2 regions of the Mesorhizobium huakuii genome follow, and region 1 is predicted to be linked to the other one. Evidence: predicted binding sites of a transcription regulator. Region 1 holds the regulator's gene; the other holds the start of a gene.
What was found. The regulator PhoB, encoded in region 1, activates phosphate uptake and scavenging genes when phosphate is short. The targets are predictions, from matches to a motif close to TGTCATNNANCTGTCAT.
Positions count from the first base shown of each region.

Region 2: a site for PhoB is predicted at 5,441-5,457, ahead of HB778_RS14520 (PhoX family protein). Genes of this name have one in related genera too.

Region 1 is NZ_CP050296.1:2,229,116-2,236,841, forward strand. Features, by position in the region: gene HB778_RS10890 (ROK family protein) at 79-1,326, shown strand; gene phoB (phosphate regulon transcriptional regulator PhoB) at 1,481-2,170, opposite strand; gene phoU (phosphate signaling complex protein PhoU) at 2,190-2,897, opposite strand; gene pstB (phosphate ABC transporter ATP-binding protein PstB) at 2,923-3,726, opposite strand; gene pstA (phosphate ABC transporter permease PstA) at 3,723-4,574, opposite strand; gene pstC (phosphate ABC transporter permease subunit PstC) at 4,578-5,561, opposite strand; gene pstS (phosphate ABC transporter substrate-binding protein PstS) at 5,630-6,685, opposite strand; gene HB778_RS10925 (PAS domain-containing protein) at 7,221-7,726, opposite strand, start outside.
Region 2 is NZ_CP050296.1:2,927,133-2,934,858, reverse strand. Features, by position in the region: partial or broken gene HB778_RS14555 (SulP family inorganic anion transporter) at 1-469, opposite strand, end outside; gene HB778_RS14550 (helix-turn-helix domain-containing protein) at 537-815, opposite strand; partial or broken gene HB778_RS14545 (phosphatase PAP2 family protein) at 1,225-1,925, opposite strand; gene HB778_RS14540 (hypothetical protein) at 1,954-2,292, opposite strand; gene HB778_RS14535 (sensor histidine kinase) at 2,461-3,852, shown strand; gene HB778_RS14530 (response regulator) at 3,849-4,511, shown strand; gene HB778_RS14525 (hypothetical protein) at 4,712-5,242, opposite strand; gene HB778_RS14520 (PhoX family protein) at 5,519-7,522, shown strand; gene HB778_RS14515 (hypothetical protein) at 7,659-7,726, shown strand, end outside.

The sequences.
Region 1 (7,726 bases):
TCTGCCAGTATTTGACCGTGTCGCACGCGGCGTTTGAGGGGCCGGAGGAACCGCGGCGACCGGGAGGATGTGGAAAACATGTCGGTCGGAATCCGTCACGACGATCTGCGCCGGCGCAACCGCGCCATGGTGATTGCGGCCGTGCGCCGGGCCGGCCGGCCCTCGCGCACCGAGATCGCCGCGACCACCGGCCTCAGCCATTCGACCATATCGGCGATTTCCTCCGATCTGATCGGTGAAGGCATCCTGGCCGAAGGCAAGCCGAGCGAGGCCGGCTCGCTGAAGCGCGGCAGGCCGCAGGTCGGCCTCGGCCTCAACCCGGAGGCCGCGGCCGTCATGACCGTGGTGCTGTCGCTGAATTTCCTGTCCGTCGCCGTCATCGACTATGCCGGCCAGGTGATATCGGAGGAACAGCGCCGGCTGGACACGCTGACCATGTCGCGCGAGGCGCTGATCGGCGAATGCGTCGCCATCGTGCGGCGGCGCCTCGAGGATCCCGATATCGACGTGCGCAGCGTCGCCCGCATCGCACTGGCAATCCAGGGCATCACAGACACCGAGGCCCGGGCGATGCTGTGGTCGCCGATCACGCCACAGACCGACATCGCCTTCGCCGATATACTCGAAGCCGAGTTCGGCATCCCCGCCACCATGGAAAACGACTGCAACATGATGGCGGTGGCGCTGCGCTGGCGCGATCCCGAGCGTTACCGCGACGACTTCATCGCCATCCTGCTTTCGCACGGCATCGGCATGGGGCTGGTGTTGAAGGGCGAGCTGTTCACCGGCACCCATTCCTCGGGCGGCGAGTTCGGCCACATGATCCATCGGCCAGGCGGCGCGCTCTGCCGCTGCGGGCGGCGCGGCTGCGTCGAGGCCTATGCCGGCAACTACGCCATCTGGCGCAATGCCCGGCAGCTCGGTGAGGACACCGAGCCGGTCGCAGATGTCAGCGACGCCCAGATGCGGGCACTGGCCGCGACGGCGCGGGAACGGGACGGGCCCGAGCGCGAAGCCTATCGTAAAGCCGGCGAGGCGCTCGGCTATGGCCTCGGCAGCCTGTTCGCGCTGATCGATCCCGCACCCGTCGCCATGGTCGGCGTCAGCGCCGCCGCCTTCGACCTGATCGAGCCGGCATTGCGCGAGGCGATCGCCCAGACCGCTGGCGGCCAGCACTCGAAATCGATTTCCTTCGACACCGAACCGAACGAACTGCCGCTGATCCGCGAAGGCTGCGCCATGCGCGCACTGACCTTCGTCGACCAGGAGATTTTCGCGCCGGGCGGGCAGGGTAAGTCAGGCGTTGCCGGCAAGAACGTTGCCTGAGTAACGCGCAGGGATATGTTGAGATTCAGGTCAGGCCGAGTCGAGAATGGCGGGTTCCGAGAACCGGAACGGAGCGGACATTTGGGTCCGTGAGTACCGGAAGCGCGGGAAACCGCCATTCGCAGGCCGGCATCACCTGAATATCAGCATATCCCTAATCCTCGCGGATCGCGTAGCCCGCCCCCCGAATGGTCCTGATAACATCGGGCATGCGGCCATTGTTGACCGCCTTGCGCAGCCGGCCGACATGCACGTCCACGGTGCGCTCGTCGATGTAGATCGTCTCGCCCCAGACATTGTCGAGCAACTGGCTGCGCGAGAACACGCGACCGGGATGGCGCATCATGAATTCGAGCAGGCGGAACTCGGTCGGCCCGAGCCGGATCTCGCTCTTCTTGCGATAGACCCGGTGCGATTCGCGGTCGAGCACGATGTCGCCGACCTTGAGCACGCTGGACAGAACTTCCGGCTTGGCGCGGCGCAGCAGCGCCTTGACGCGAGCCATGAATTCCGGCGTCGAGAACGGCTTGACCAGATAGTCGTCGGCGCCGGTCGAAAGGCCGCGCACACGGTCGCTTTCCTCGCCGCGCGCGGTCAGCATGATGATCGGCAGCCGCTCGGTCTCGGGCCGCATCCGCAGGCGCCGGCAGAGTTCGATGCCGGACACCGCCGGCACCATCCAGTCGAGCACCAGAAGGTCGGGCACGTTTTCCTGCAGGCGGATTTCGGCTTCGTCGCCGCGTGTCACCACCTCGACCTGGTAACCCTCCGATTCCAGATTGTAGCGGAGGAGCACGCCAAGCGGCTCCTCATCCTCCACCACCATGATGCGTGGTGCGATCATCGATTGGTTACCCCTGCGCTCAGGCCGCCGGCGCCGACATCGCCGTCTCGTCCTGTTTTGGACGGTTGGCGGGCAGTTGCGTGCCGGTCAGGACATAGTACGCGTTTTCGGCGATGTTGGTCACATGGTCGCCGATGCGTTCGAGATTCTTGGCGCAGAACAGCAGATGCGTGCAAGCCGTGATGTTGCGCGGATCCTCCATCATATAGGTCAGCAGTTCGCGGAAGACGGAGGTGTATTTGACGTCGATGCGCTCGTCGTCGGCGCGCAGCTTCGCCAGCGCGGCGGCATCGCGCGCCGCATACTCTTCGATCACGCCCTGCACCTGGATCAACACCAGCTGCGCCATGGCGTCGATGGAGTGCGAAAGATCGCGCGGCGTGGCGCTGAGCCCGACGGTGCCGACGCGCTTGGCGATGTTCTTGGCAAGATCGCCGATGCGTTCGAGGTCGCCGGCCATGCGGATCGAGCCGACGACATGACGCAGATCGTCGGCCATAGGCTGGCGCTTGGCGATCAGTGTGATGGCGCGGTCGTCGAGCTCGCGCTGGCGCGCATCCATGATGGCGTCGTCGGAGACCACGCGCTGTGCCAGAGCATTGTCGGAATTCAGCAGTGCCTTGGTGGCACCGCCGACCATCGAGCCGGCGAGATCGCCCATGTCGCTGATCAGTCTGCTGATCTGTCCGAGATCCTCGTCGAAGGCTGCGACTGTATGTTCGGCCATGATCCTGGTCCTCGTATGCGTGCGATCAGCCGAAGCGGCCGGTGATGTAGTCTTGCGTGCGCTTCTCGCGAGGCGACGTGAAGATCTTCTCGGTTTTGTCGAACTCGACCAGTTCGCCCAGATACATGAAGGCGGTCTGCTTCGACACGCGCGCCGCCTGCTGCATATTGTGGGTGACGATGACGATCGTGTAGTCGGCTTGCAATTCGTCGATCAGCTCCTCGATCTTGGCGGTCGACAGCGGGTCGAGCGCCGAGGCCGGCTCGTCGAGCAGGATGACTTCCGGCTTCACCGCCACGGTGCGGGCGATGCACAGCCGCTGCTGCTGGCCGCCCGACAGGCTGAGGCCGCTGGCATTGAGCTTGTCCTTGACCTCGGTCCAGAGTGCCGCGCGCTTCAGCGCCTGCTCGACACGGCCGTCCATCTCGGCCTTGCTGATCTTCTCATAGAGCCTGACGCCGAAAGCGATGTTCTCGTAGATCGACATCGGGAACGGCGTCGGCTTCTGGAACACCATGCCGATCTTGGTGCGCAGCAGGTTGAGGTCCTGCGAGCGGTCGAGAACGTTCTGGCCGTCGAGCAGCACCTGGCCCTCGGCGGTCTGCTTGGGATAGAGCTCGTAGATGCGGTTGAAGACGCGCAGCAGCGTCGACTTCCCGCAGCCCGAAGGGCCGATGAAGGCGGTGACGCTGCGTTCGGGCAGCGACAGCGTGATATCCTTCAGGGCCTTCGACTGGCCATAGTAGAAGTTGAGGTTCTTGACCTCGATCTTGGCCTTGGCCACCGCCTCGGCGGCGATCGTCATGTCTGGAGACAACATCTGGCTCATTTGTCCTCTCTGCGTCCGGTCAGGCTGCGCGCAAAGATGCTGAGCGCGAGAACCGTCAATGTGATGATGAGTGCGCCGGTCCAGGCCAGCTGCTGCCATTCCTCGTAAGGGCTGAGAGCGAACTGGAAGATGGTGACAGGCAGGCTGGCCATCGGCGCGTTGAGATTGCTCGACCAGAACTGGTTGTTCAGCGCCGTGAAAAGAAGCGGCGCCGTCTCGCCGGAGATGCGGGCGATGGCCAGCAATATGCCGGTGACGATGCCGGAAAGTGCGGCGCGGTAGGCAACCGAGCGGATCACCACCCAGCGCGGCGCGCCGATCGCGGTGCCGGCTTCGCGCAAGGCGTTTGGCACCAGATTGAGCATGTCTTCAGTGGTGCGCACCACGACCGGGATGACCAGGATGGCAAGTGCGACGGCGCCGGCGATTGCTGAGAAATGCCCCATCGGCCGCACCATCAGCTCATAGACGAACAGGCCGATGATGATCGACGGAGCCGACAAAAGGATGTCGTTGATGAAGCGCACCACGGTGGTGAGCTTCGAGAAGCGGCCGTACTCGGCCATGTAGGTGCCGGCCAACACGCCGATCGGCGTGCCGACGATGATGCCGATGATGGTCATCACGATGCTGCCGTAGATGGCGTTGAGCAGGCCGCCGGCATCGCCGGGCGGTGGCGTCATTTCCGTGAAGACCGACAGTGAGAGGCCGGACAGGCCCTTGTAGAGCAGGGCGCCAAGGATCAGCGCCAGCCAGGCAAGGCCGATGCCGGCGGCAACGACGCACAGCGTCATCATCACGCCATTCTTGCGCTTGCGGCTCTGGTGAAGCGATGCGGCTGTCGACATCGGTCAGGCTCCGGTGCGGGCGTCAATGCGCATCAGCATGTAGCGGGCGATGGCAAGGATCAGGAAGGTGATGACGAACAGGATCAGGCCGAGCGCCACCAGCGAGGAGGTGTAGAGATCGCCGACCGCTTCGGTGAATTCGTTGGCGATGGTCGCCGAGATGGTCGTTGCCGGCGCAAACAGCGACGTCGAGATGCGGTGCGCGTTGCCGATGACGAAGGTCACCGCCATCGTTTCGCCGAGCGCACGGCCGAGAGCGAGCATGACGCCGCCCATGATGCCGATGCGCGTGTAAGGAATGACGACCCGGCGCGTGACTTCCCAGGTCGTGCAGCCGATGCCATAGGCCGATTCCTTGAGCACCGATGGCACCGTATCAAAGACGTCCTTGGTGATCGAGGTGATGAAAGGCAGGATCATGATGGCCAGGATCATCGCCGAGGTCAGCAGGCCGATGCCGTAAGGGGGACCGGCGAACAGGCCGTTGAGGCCCGGAACGCCGTGAAACACGTTGATGATGAAAGGCTGCACCGTCGTCTGCAGGAACGGCGCCAGCACGAACAGGCCCCAGATGCCGTAGATGATCGAAGGGATGCCGGCCAGCAATTCCACCGCCATGCCGATCGGGCGACGAAGCGGACGCGGGCAAAGCTCGGTGAGGAAGATGGCGATGCCGATGCCGAGCGGCACGGCGATCAGGATGGCGATGGCCGAGGTGATGATGGTGCCGTAGATCGGCGCCAGGGCACCGAACTTCTCCGTCACCGGGTTCCAGCTTTCGCTGGTCAGGAAGGAGAAGCCGAAGGTCGACAGAGCTTGCCAGGAACCGGCTACCAGCGAGATCGCAACGCCACCGAGCAGGACCAGCACCAATATGGCGGCGGCGCGGGTCATTCCATGGAAGATCGAATCGGTCAGCGCGAACCGTCGAACGGTGGCGTCGCGCGAACCTCTAACGGCTGGCAAGGCTTCCTGGACAGCGCTCATGTCAAGCTCGGCTCTTTCAAGTTGATGAGAAAAGGAGCGCCGCAGGCGCGACGCTCCTTCAGACGATATTACTCGCCGGCGTAGACGGGCTTGCCGCCGGCCTGGATGTCGGCCTTCCACGAAGCCTTGATCAGGTCGACGACGCTGTCGGGGATCGACACGTAGTCGAGCGCCTTGGCGGTTTCCTTGCCGTCCTTGTAGGCCCAGGCGAAGAACTTGAGCGCTTCGCCGGTGGCAGCGGCATCATCCGGAGCCTTGTGGATCAGCACCCAGGTGGAGGCAGCGATCGGCCAGGTGGTGTCGCCAGGCTCGTTGGTGATGATGACGTTGAAGTTCTTGGCGGTCTTGAAGTCGGCATTCGAAGCGGCAGCGCCGAAGGATTCGAGCGACGGCTCGACGACCTTGCCGGCTGCATTCAGCATCTTGGAGTAGGACAGGTTGTTCTGCTTGGCATAGGCGTATTCGACGTAGCCGATGCCGCCGTCCGTCTGCTTGACGGTGTTGGCAACGCCTTCGCTGCCCTTGGCGCCGACGCCCGTCGGCCATTCGACGGCGGTGTCCGAACCAACCTTGTCCTTCCAGTCGGGCGAGAGCTTCACCAGATAGTTGGTGAAGTTGAAGGTGGTGCCCGAGCCGTCCGAACGGTGGACCACGGCGATCGCGGTCGACGGCAGCTTGAGGCTGGGGTTCAGCGCCTTGATCGCGGCGTCGTCCCAGGTGGTGATGGCGCCGAGATAGATCTGCGCGATCGTCTTGCCGTCGAGGACGAGTTCGCCCGGCTTGACGCCAGTGAGGTTGACGATCGGCACGATGCCGCCCATCACCATCGGGAACTGCACGAGGCCGTTCTTTTCCAGATCGGCATCGGACATCGGCTTGTCGGTGGCGCCGAAGGTCACGGTCTTGGCGATGACCTGCTTGATGCCGCCGCCGGAGCCGATCGACTGGTAGTTGAGGCCGACGCCGGTATCCTTCTTGTAGGTATCAGCCCACTTGGCGAACACCGGATAGATGAAGGTCGAGCCGGCGCCGGAAAGGTCAGCTGCGATGGCTGCGGAAAGGGTGAAAGTAGACGCTGTAGCCATTGCAATCGCAACGGCCGCCGAGCGGATGAAATGTCTCATGTGGCCTGCTCCTGTTCGGAAGATGGTCTCTCGGCGCCATTCAAAACCGGCGCCCGCTGAGGCCAATAGACTTCGATTATTACAGTCGCATGACAGTTTCATGTCAGCCCGGTAACGCGTCGCTGGCACTCGAAAAGACGGTGACGGCAGATGGTCGTGGCCAGGTCCAGGTTTGCCCCCGAAATCAGGGGCTTGAGCCATCCGCCGGCTGCGGCCACCGCCGGATTCGGCGGGGCTTTCCCAGGTGAAGAAAATCCGGACGGGAGTGCGTTGCTCAAAGCCAGAGCGTGTCGTGGCCGGGCCATCGCCAAAAACAGGTCCGTTGGGGTAGGTTGACGCTGTCTCTTTCCGGCGGTCGCTGCTCCCGCCCGTAACTGCAAAAGGCGGAATTCGATTTTGCTATTGTTCCGACTCGGCGCCGCCTTTGGTATGGTGCGATCGCACCATAGGCATTGCACGTAGGGGTAGCAGCAAATCCGCGATTGATTCCCTCGGCTTGCCTCTTCAGATCCTTGGAACCGGGCGACGCGCGCTGCTATCCCGCGCTGCGCTGGACCTGGCGGCTGGCGCCGAGCCAGCGCTCGACTTTCTCCAGCAGGGCCCTGGGGCTGATCGGCTTGGGCAGATAATCGTCCATGCCCGCCTCAAGGCAGCGTTCGCGATCGCCCTTGAGCGCATGCGCGGTGACGCCGACAATCGGCACATGCGTGCCAGTTTCCTGCTCCAGTTGGCGGATCGCGGCGGTCGCCTCGAGCCCGCTCATCTCCGGCATCGAGACATCCATCAGGATCATGCACGGATTGAGCTTGCCGAAGGCGTCGAGCGCCTTGCGGCCATTGCCGACGATCTCGAAGCCGTAACCGGTCTCGCCAAGAATCTGGGTGAAGACCATCTGGTTCACCTCATTGTCCTCGGCCACGAGGATATCCAGCCTGTGTCCGCCATCGCCGGTGGCAGGCAGCCTCGGACGAACCGGCGGCGGCTGCAATTGCGCGCGTTGTTCGGACAGCGCCAGTGGCGGCCGCTGGGGAGCATCAAGTC
Region 2 (7,726 bases), 700 kb from region 1:
AGGGGATGAACTTGATGTAGGTGCCGAGCCTGAGGTAGCCGATGGCAAGCAGGAAGACGCCGGCCATCATCGTTGCCAGGAGCAGGCCATCGACACCGACACGCGCCACCGTGGCCGCCACCAGCACGATGAAGGCGCCGGCCGGGCCACCGATCTGGAAGCGGCTGCCACCGAGCGCGGAGATGATGAAGCCGCCGACGATGGAGGTGTAGAGACCGCGCTCCGGCGTCACGCCGGAGGCGATGGCGATCGCCATCGACAGCGGCAGCGCAACGATGGCGACGGTCAGCCCGGCCATGAAGTCGGCCTTGATCTGCGGCAGGTGGTAGCCCTCGCGCCAGACCGTCACCAGCTTGGGCGTGAACAATTCGGAAAATGTCGGCTTTGCCGACCCTTGGGCCGACCCTTGGGCCGATTTTTGGCCCGGCTTATGAGCCGGTTGATGCACTGCCCGCCGTGTCTGATCCATGGACTGCCTTCCGCACATGAAAGGCGGCGGGATCGTCGGCAGGACTGTCGGCGGTCGCCGTCGCGACTTATGCCGGCTCAGCCTTGGGGTCTGGCGGCACGGCGGGCTTGAGGCGCACGCCCCTGCCGCCGCGCTCGCTGGCCTGGTTCTCGCCGATCAACTCCACCCCGGCCTCGTCGAGCGCCTGGATGACCTTCATCAGCGTATCGACCACGCCGCGGACCACGCCATCGCTCGCTTCCATGCGCTGGATGGTCGGAAGCGAAACGCCTGCGCGCTCGGCGAGCGTCTTCTGGTCGATGCCGGCCAAGGCCCTTGCGGCACGCATCTGCGCGGCAGTGATCATCGGCCGGACCCCATGTCTGAGTCTGCAGGAATAACGTATAATACCATTATCATGATGTTTCAAGCATCAGTATGAATGTTTTAGGCGTAAGCGCCTTGGCCTGATTGTCCATTTTTTCCGATACTTCCCGAGGATTGCAAGGTAGAGCAATTCCAGGAAAAGTGTGAAACGGTTTTCCGTCCGGAATTGCGTCAAAACAAAGAGTTAGAGTAATTCGCCGTTTCCGCGAAACGGCGAATTACTCTAGGGTGTTGTCCATCTGGGCAGGGGGTGACGCGGTTGAATATTTTCAAGGCCTTAATGACATCGGCATGCTTGCTGTCGATGGCTCTGGCACTGGCAGGCTGTGGCGGACACCTCATCAACAGATTGATCTGAGCGCAAGCCCGAGGAGCGCGGTCAGGCACCATCAGGCATCGTCGCTCACCACCTTGCGCCGCTGCAGAAGCCGCGCCACCAACCAGCACAGCATCGCCCAGGCGAAGCCCGCGCACCAGCCGGCCAGCACATCGGACGGCCAGTGGACGCCGAGATAGATGCGGCTGACGCCGACCAGCACCGTCGTCAGCACGGCGAGCGACAAGACGTAGATCTTCGTCGCCCGGCCATGCACGAAGCGCGCCGCCAGCGAACCGAGCGTGAGATAGGTCACCGCCGACAGCATGGCGTGGCCGCTCGGGAAGGAAAGCGACGTCTCGCTGACCAGATGCGAAACGAGCTCGGGCGCGGCCGGTCGACGCCGACCTTCAGCAGGCTCGACAGAACCTGGCCGCCGGCCACCGCCACGAAGATGAGAAGCGCGGTCCCGGGCCTGCGGATCAACATGAGATAGATGATCGTCGCCGCCGTGATCAGCACCAGCACGCTGGCGCTGCCGAGGCTGGTGATGTCGCGCATCGCGCCTTCCAGCCATGGCGGACCAATCGGGATTCCTGGTTGACCGACCTGACGGAAGGCAAGCAGGATCTCCGTGTCGAAGGCGTGCGGGGCGGTGGCGCGCGCCACCTCCATCAGTTCCTCGAAACCCCACAGCCCGCCGGCGAGGACCAGGCCGGCCAGCAGGACAGGGAATTCGATGCGGTTGAGCAAGGTATTTGCGGTGTCTTTCATCGGGCCGGTGTCGCGGTGTTCATCTCGGTTAACGTCCCTGCAGATAGGGCCCGAGCGTGATCAGCGCCACGGCGGCGATCGCCAGCACGATGCCGCTGGCCTGCAGCGCGTTGACGCGCTCGCCGAAAAACACCAGCGCCACGACGTTGACCGAGACCAGCTGGATGACCGCTGAGAGGCTGAACGACACCGACATGCCGAATTCGCGGATCAGCCGCAGCATGATCAGATTGCCCAGCGAATAGAGCGCGAGCGTCAAAAGGATCTTGCCCAGGCTCGGCGCCATTCCCCATTGCTTGGCGGCTGTCGCCGCCAAAAGGAAGATCACCGTCGAAAAGCCAAGCTGCAGCAATCCCGAAAAACTCAACGTCCGTCCCCTTGAAAGCGGCTACGCCGCATGTGCCGCGGACCTTGTTTCCGAAGCACGCCGAGACGTCAAGCGACCTCGTTCTAACGAAGGCCTTGGCAACGGCAAGACTGAGGCTCAATGTACCGATGTCGCCCGTCTGTCGATGGAGGGGGCGGTCAGGGGCTCATGATTGGTATTCTACGGAACTTGGCGCGGCGCTGGAGCGAGCTTTCTCTTGCTCTGCAATTCCTCGTTGCCGGCGGCTTTGGCCTTCTGGCCGTCATGCTCGTGGTGGGCTCCTGGGTGACGACGCAGATCCGGTATGGCGTCACCCGCAATTCGGCCGCCACGACAGCGCTTTATGTCGACAGCGTGATCGCGCCGCTGCTGCCCGACCTGCGCAAAAGCGAGGAGCTCAGCGACTCCGTCAGACAGGCGCTTGACGAGACGCTCGGCCAGGGCGCGCTCGGCAAGCGGCTGATCTCGTTCAGGCTCTGGCGCCGGGACGGCACCGTGCTCTATGCGAAGGACGCGGCCTTGATCGGCCGCCGCTTCGATATGACCGACAATCTGCGGTCCGCCTTCCAGGGCAACGTCACCGCCCAATTCGATACGTTCGACGAAGACGAAGGCAAGGAGCAGGCCATAGGCGTGCCGTTGCTGGAGATCTACAATCCCGTGCGCGCGCCCTGGTCCGGCGAGGTGGTGGCCGTCACCGAATTCTACGAGATCGCCAGCGATTTCAAGGCCACGCTGGCTTCCGCGCTGCTGTCGAGCTGGCTGGTCGTGGCCGGCACCACCTTGGCGGCGTTTCTGCTCTTGTCGAGCATCGTGCTGCGCGCCAGCCGCACCATTGACGATCAGCGCGGGGCGCTACGCCGCCAGGTGTCGGAGTTGCAGGGCCTGGTGACGCAAAACAGCGCCTTGCGGCAGCGTGTGCAGCGGGCGTCCCGCCGCGCCACCGCACTCAATGAACGATATCTGCGCCGGATCGGCGCCGACCTGCATGACGGACCGGCGCAACTCGTGGCCCTGGCGGCGCTGCGGATGGACAGCCCGGTCTTTTCCGGCGACGGCCATTGGGGCGAAAGCCGCTCGACCGAGGTTGCGATGATCCGCAAGACGCTGGAGGATGCGATGCGCGAAATACGCGGTATCTGCACCGGCCTCGTGCTGCCGCAGATAGAGACGGCCGCCACGATGGACATATTGCGGCTGGCCGTCAACGAACATGAGCGCCGGACGGGAACGTCGGTGGCGCTCACACTGCCCAGGCATTTGCCCGAACCCGGCGCCTCCGAGAAGATCAGCATCTATCGTTTCGTGCAGGAAGGGCTGAACAATGCCTATCGCCACGGGCGGGCCAAGGACCAGGCGGTGCGTGCCGGGATGAAGAGCGGCAGGCTTTTTGTCGAAGTGTCGGATGGCGGGCCGGGCTTCGACCCGGCGCGGGTCGAGGGGCTGGGGCTCGCCGGCCTCAGGGAGCGGGTCGAAAGCATTGGCGGCCAGTTCCAGACCTTGACCGGAGCGCACGGCACGCGATTGGTGATCAGTCTTTCGATTGAGGAGCAAGCATGATTGGGGCCATTCGCATTGCCGTTGTCGACGATCATCCGCTGTTTCGCGAAGGCGTGTCGCGCAGCCTGTCGGAGATCGGAGGTTTCGAGATCGTCGGCGAAGGTGCGACGGCGCAGGATGCCGAACGCATCGCCTCGACGGTGCAGCCCGACATATTGCTGCTCGACATCTCCATGCCGGGCGGCGGCCTGGCCGCGGTTGCAAGCATCCTTGCCGACCATCCCGCACAGAAGATCGTCATGCTGACCGTTTCGGAGGCCAATGCCGATGTAACCAAGGCCCTGAACGCAGGGGTGCAAGGCTATATCCTCAAGGGTGTCGGGTCGCGCGCGCTGGCCGACATCCTGCGCAACGTGGCGGCCGGCGAGAGCTATCTGACGCCGACGCTGTCGGCGCGGCTGCTTTCCGATCTCCAATCGCCGCAACCCGCCGACGGTGTGGCGGACCGGTTGCGGCACCTGACCGAACGACAGACGGAAATCCTGCGGCTGGTGGCGGAAGGGCTCAGCAACAAGGAGGTTGCCTTGCGCCTGGAGCTGCAGGAGAAGACGGTCAAGCACCACATGACCGGGGTGCTGTCGAAACTCCATGTGCGAAACCGCACTGAAGCGGCTCTGATGATGCGCGAGTTGCGCGACCGGGACAGGAACCGCCCCTAGGGCAATTCCAGGCTAGAGCAATTCCAGGAAAAGTGTGAAGCGGCTTTCCCAAGAAAGCGCATAGCGCTTTCTTGGGAATTGCGTCAAAATAATGGGTCAGGCCGTCGCGGAACCGCGCGAGGGCCGGACAAAAAACAAGTCACCTCCGCCGGGGGCGGCGGAGGTGACTTGTGAAGCTGGTCGTTGCCTGTTGACCAGCCTCACAAGGCCTTCAGACGGCTGACATCGGCCGGCGTGGCCCGGCGGTCGATGATCGTGCGCCCCAGCGCATCCTTCATCCTGAAACGGCCGTTCTCGATCTTTTCGGTTATGCCGTCGGGATGCGTGACCGTGATCTTGTTGCCGTCTACCTCGACCTTGTCGCCGGTCGTTGCGTTGACATGGCTGGCGCCTTGGTCGTTCTGGCCCTTGCCGGATCCCGTATCGCCGCCACCGTCATCCGTTCCGGAATTGCCGCCGTTTCCATTCCCGTTGCCGTTGTTGCCGCCGCCGCCATTGCCACCGCTGTTGCCGCCGCCATTGCCACCACTGTTGCCGCCGCCATTGCCACCGCCGTTGCCGCCGCCATTGCCACCGCCATTGCCACCGCCTTTGGCAGCCTGTGCGTATGCGGCATCGATTGCAGGGGCGGAGCCGTGCAGGGCAATTCGATAGGGAATAATGGTCAGCGCCAGAGCAGCCGACGAGACGAGCGCAAGCCGGCGACAACGGGCCGTGATCGATCCGTGCATCCTGATCTCCATCGATTGAGCCGGTGCCCACCCCCAAAGTTGCAGTGCACCCAACAACATCCCCGAAAGATGTAGTGACCGGAAGCGACCTGCGACCGTTGCGGTTGTCCTCCAGGACCTTTGCAAGCGCAAGGTTGGACCAAAGTCTGATGTCGTGCGTGACGGGTCGCCTCGCCTCGGGCATTGGTGCTTGTATGATGTCACGAAAATGTGATCGGCCTGACGTAAGGGGTCGAACAGGCAACAAGCTCCAGCCACTCCAAGCCAGAGGCCCTCATGACCGAACATCGCTCCCCCGACGCCCGATTCCGCACCAGCCTGCTCGAGGAAAACGAAGGACCGGCCATCAACCCCACCGACAACCGCACCATGGGCGATATCATCGCCGCGCGGTTCTCGCGCCGGGGTTTCCTGAAGGGATCACTCGCCGTCTCGGCGATCGCCGCCACCGTCAGCCCGCTGGCCATGATCGCCGCCGACGATGCCCGCGCCGCGGAAGGCTCCGCCTTCAAATTCGACGAGCTCCAGGCCGGCATCGACGACAAGCACCACGTCGCGCCGGGCTATGACGCCGACGTGCTGTTGCGCTGGGGCGATCCGCTGTTTGCCGATTCACCGGAGTTCGACCCGACGAAGCAGTCGGCGCAGGCCCAGGCGAAACAGTTCGGCTACAACAATGACTATGTCGGCTATATCGCGATCGACGGCTCGGCCGAGCACGGGCTGCTGGTGGTCAACCACGAATACACCAACCCGCATCTGATGTTCCCCGGCATCGTTTCGATCGTCGAGAAGGACGGGAAGAAGAAGGCCGAGGTCGCCCCGCTCTCGAAGGAGCAGGTCGATGTCGAGATGGCGGCGCATGGCGGCACCATCGTCGAGATCCGCAAGCAGGGCGGCAAGTGGCAAGTGGTGCGTGACGGCAAGCTCAACCGCCGCATCACCTCCACCACCGAAATGGCGCTCTCCGGTCCGGTCGCCGGCCATGACCGCGTCAAGACCAATGCCGATCCGTCCGGCACCAAGGTGTTCGGCACTTTCAACAATTGCGCCGGCGGCGTCACACCCTGGGGCACCTATGTGATGGCCGAGGAGAACATCCACGGCTATTTCTCCGGCGAACTGCCCGAGGGCCACAAGGAAGCCGCCAACTACAAGCGGCTCGGCATTCCGGAAGGCGCCTATGAATGGGGCGCGCATTACGACCGCTTCAACCTCGCCAAGGAGCCGAACGAACCCAATCGCTTCGGCTGGATCGTCGAGGTCGACGTCAACGATCCGACCTCGACGCCGAGGAAGCGCACCGCCATGGGGCGCTTCAAGCATGAAGGCGCCGAATCGATCGTCGCCAAGGACGGCCGCGTCGTCTTCTATCTCGGCGACGACGAACGCTTCGACTATGTCTACAAATTCGTCACCAAGGGCGCCTTCAACGCCAACGACCATGCCGCCAACAAGGACCTGCTCGACGACGGCACGCTGCATGTCGCCAAATTCGCCGAGGACGGCACGGTCGACTGGCTGCCGATCGTCTTCGGCCAGGGGCCGCTGACGGCGGAAAACGGCTTCGCTGGCCAGGCCGACGTGCTGATCGAGACGCGGCGCGCCGCCGATCTGCTCGGCGCCACCAAGATGGACCGGCCCGAGGACATCCAGCCCAATGGGGTCAACGGCAAGGTTTATGTCATGCTGACCAACAATTCGAAGCGCAAGGCCGACCAGGTCGATGCCGCCAACCCGCGCGCCGAAAATGCCTTCGGCCACATCATCGAGATCACCGAGACCGACGGCGATTTCACCGCCACCAAGGGCAAATGGGAAGTGCTGTTGAAATGCGGCGATCCCTCGGTTGCCGATGTCGGCGCCACCTTCTCGACGGCGACGACGGCCAATGGCTGGTTCGGCATGCCCGACAATTGCGCGGTCGATTCGGCCGGGCGCCTGTGGGTCGCCACCGACGGCCAGGGCCCAAAGGCCACCGGCCGCACCGACGGCCTGTGGGCGGTCGACACGGAGGGGGCTGCACGGGCGACCTCGAAGCTGTTCTTCCGCGTGCCGATCGGCGCCGAAATGTGCGGCCCGCTGTTTGCACCGGATGATCAGACCGCCTTCGTCGCCGTCCAGCATCCGGGCGATGGCGGCGAGGATTGGGACGGTTTTGGCCGCCCGTCCTACTATGAGGATCCGTCGACGCGCTGGCCCGATTTCAAGCCCGACATGCCGGTGCGGCCGTCGGTCGTCGCCATCACCAGGCAAGGCGGCGGCAAGATCGCGGTTTGATCTCGGGCGCCGGTTTGCAGCCTTGGGAGGGGGTTCGGTTCCCGAATGCCCCTCCTTCGGCATGAAACCTATTCAAGCTCCGGGAAAGATTGGCAATTTACAGGTGGCGCCCTAACTCCTCCTTCAGGAGACCGCCATGTCGAAGTCCGTCTATGATCGTGGCCTGCTCAAGCCCGCCGAAATCGCCAGGCTGCAGCGCGTCTT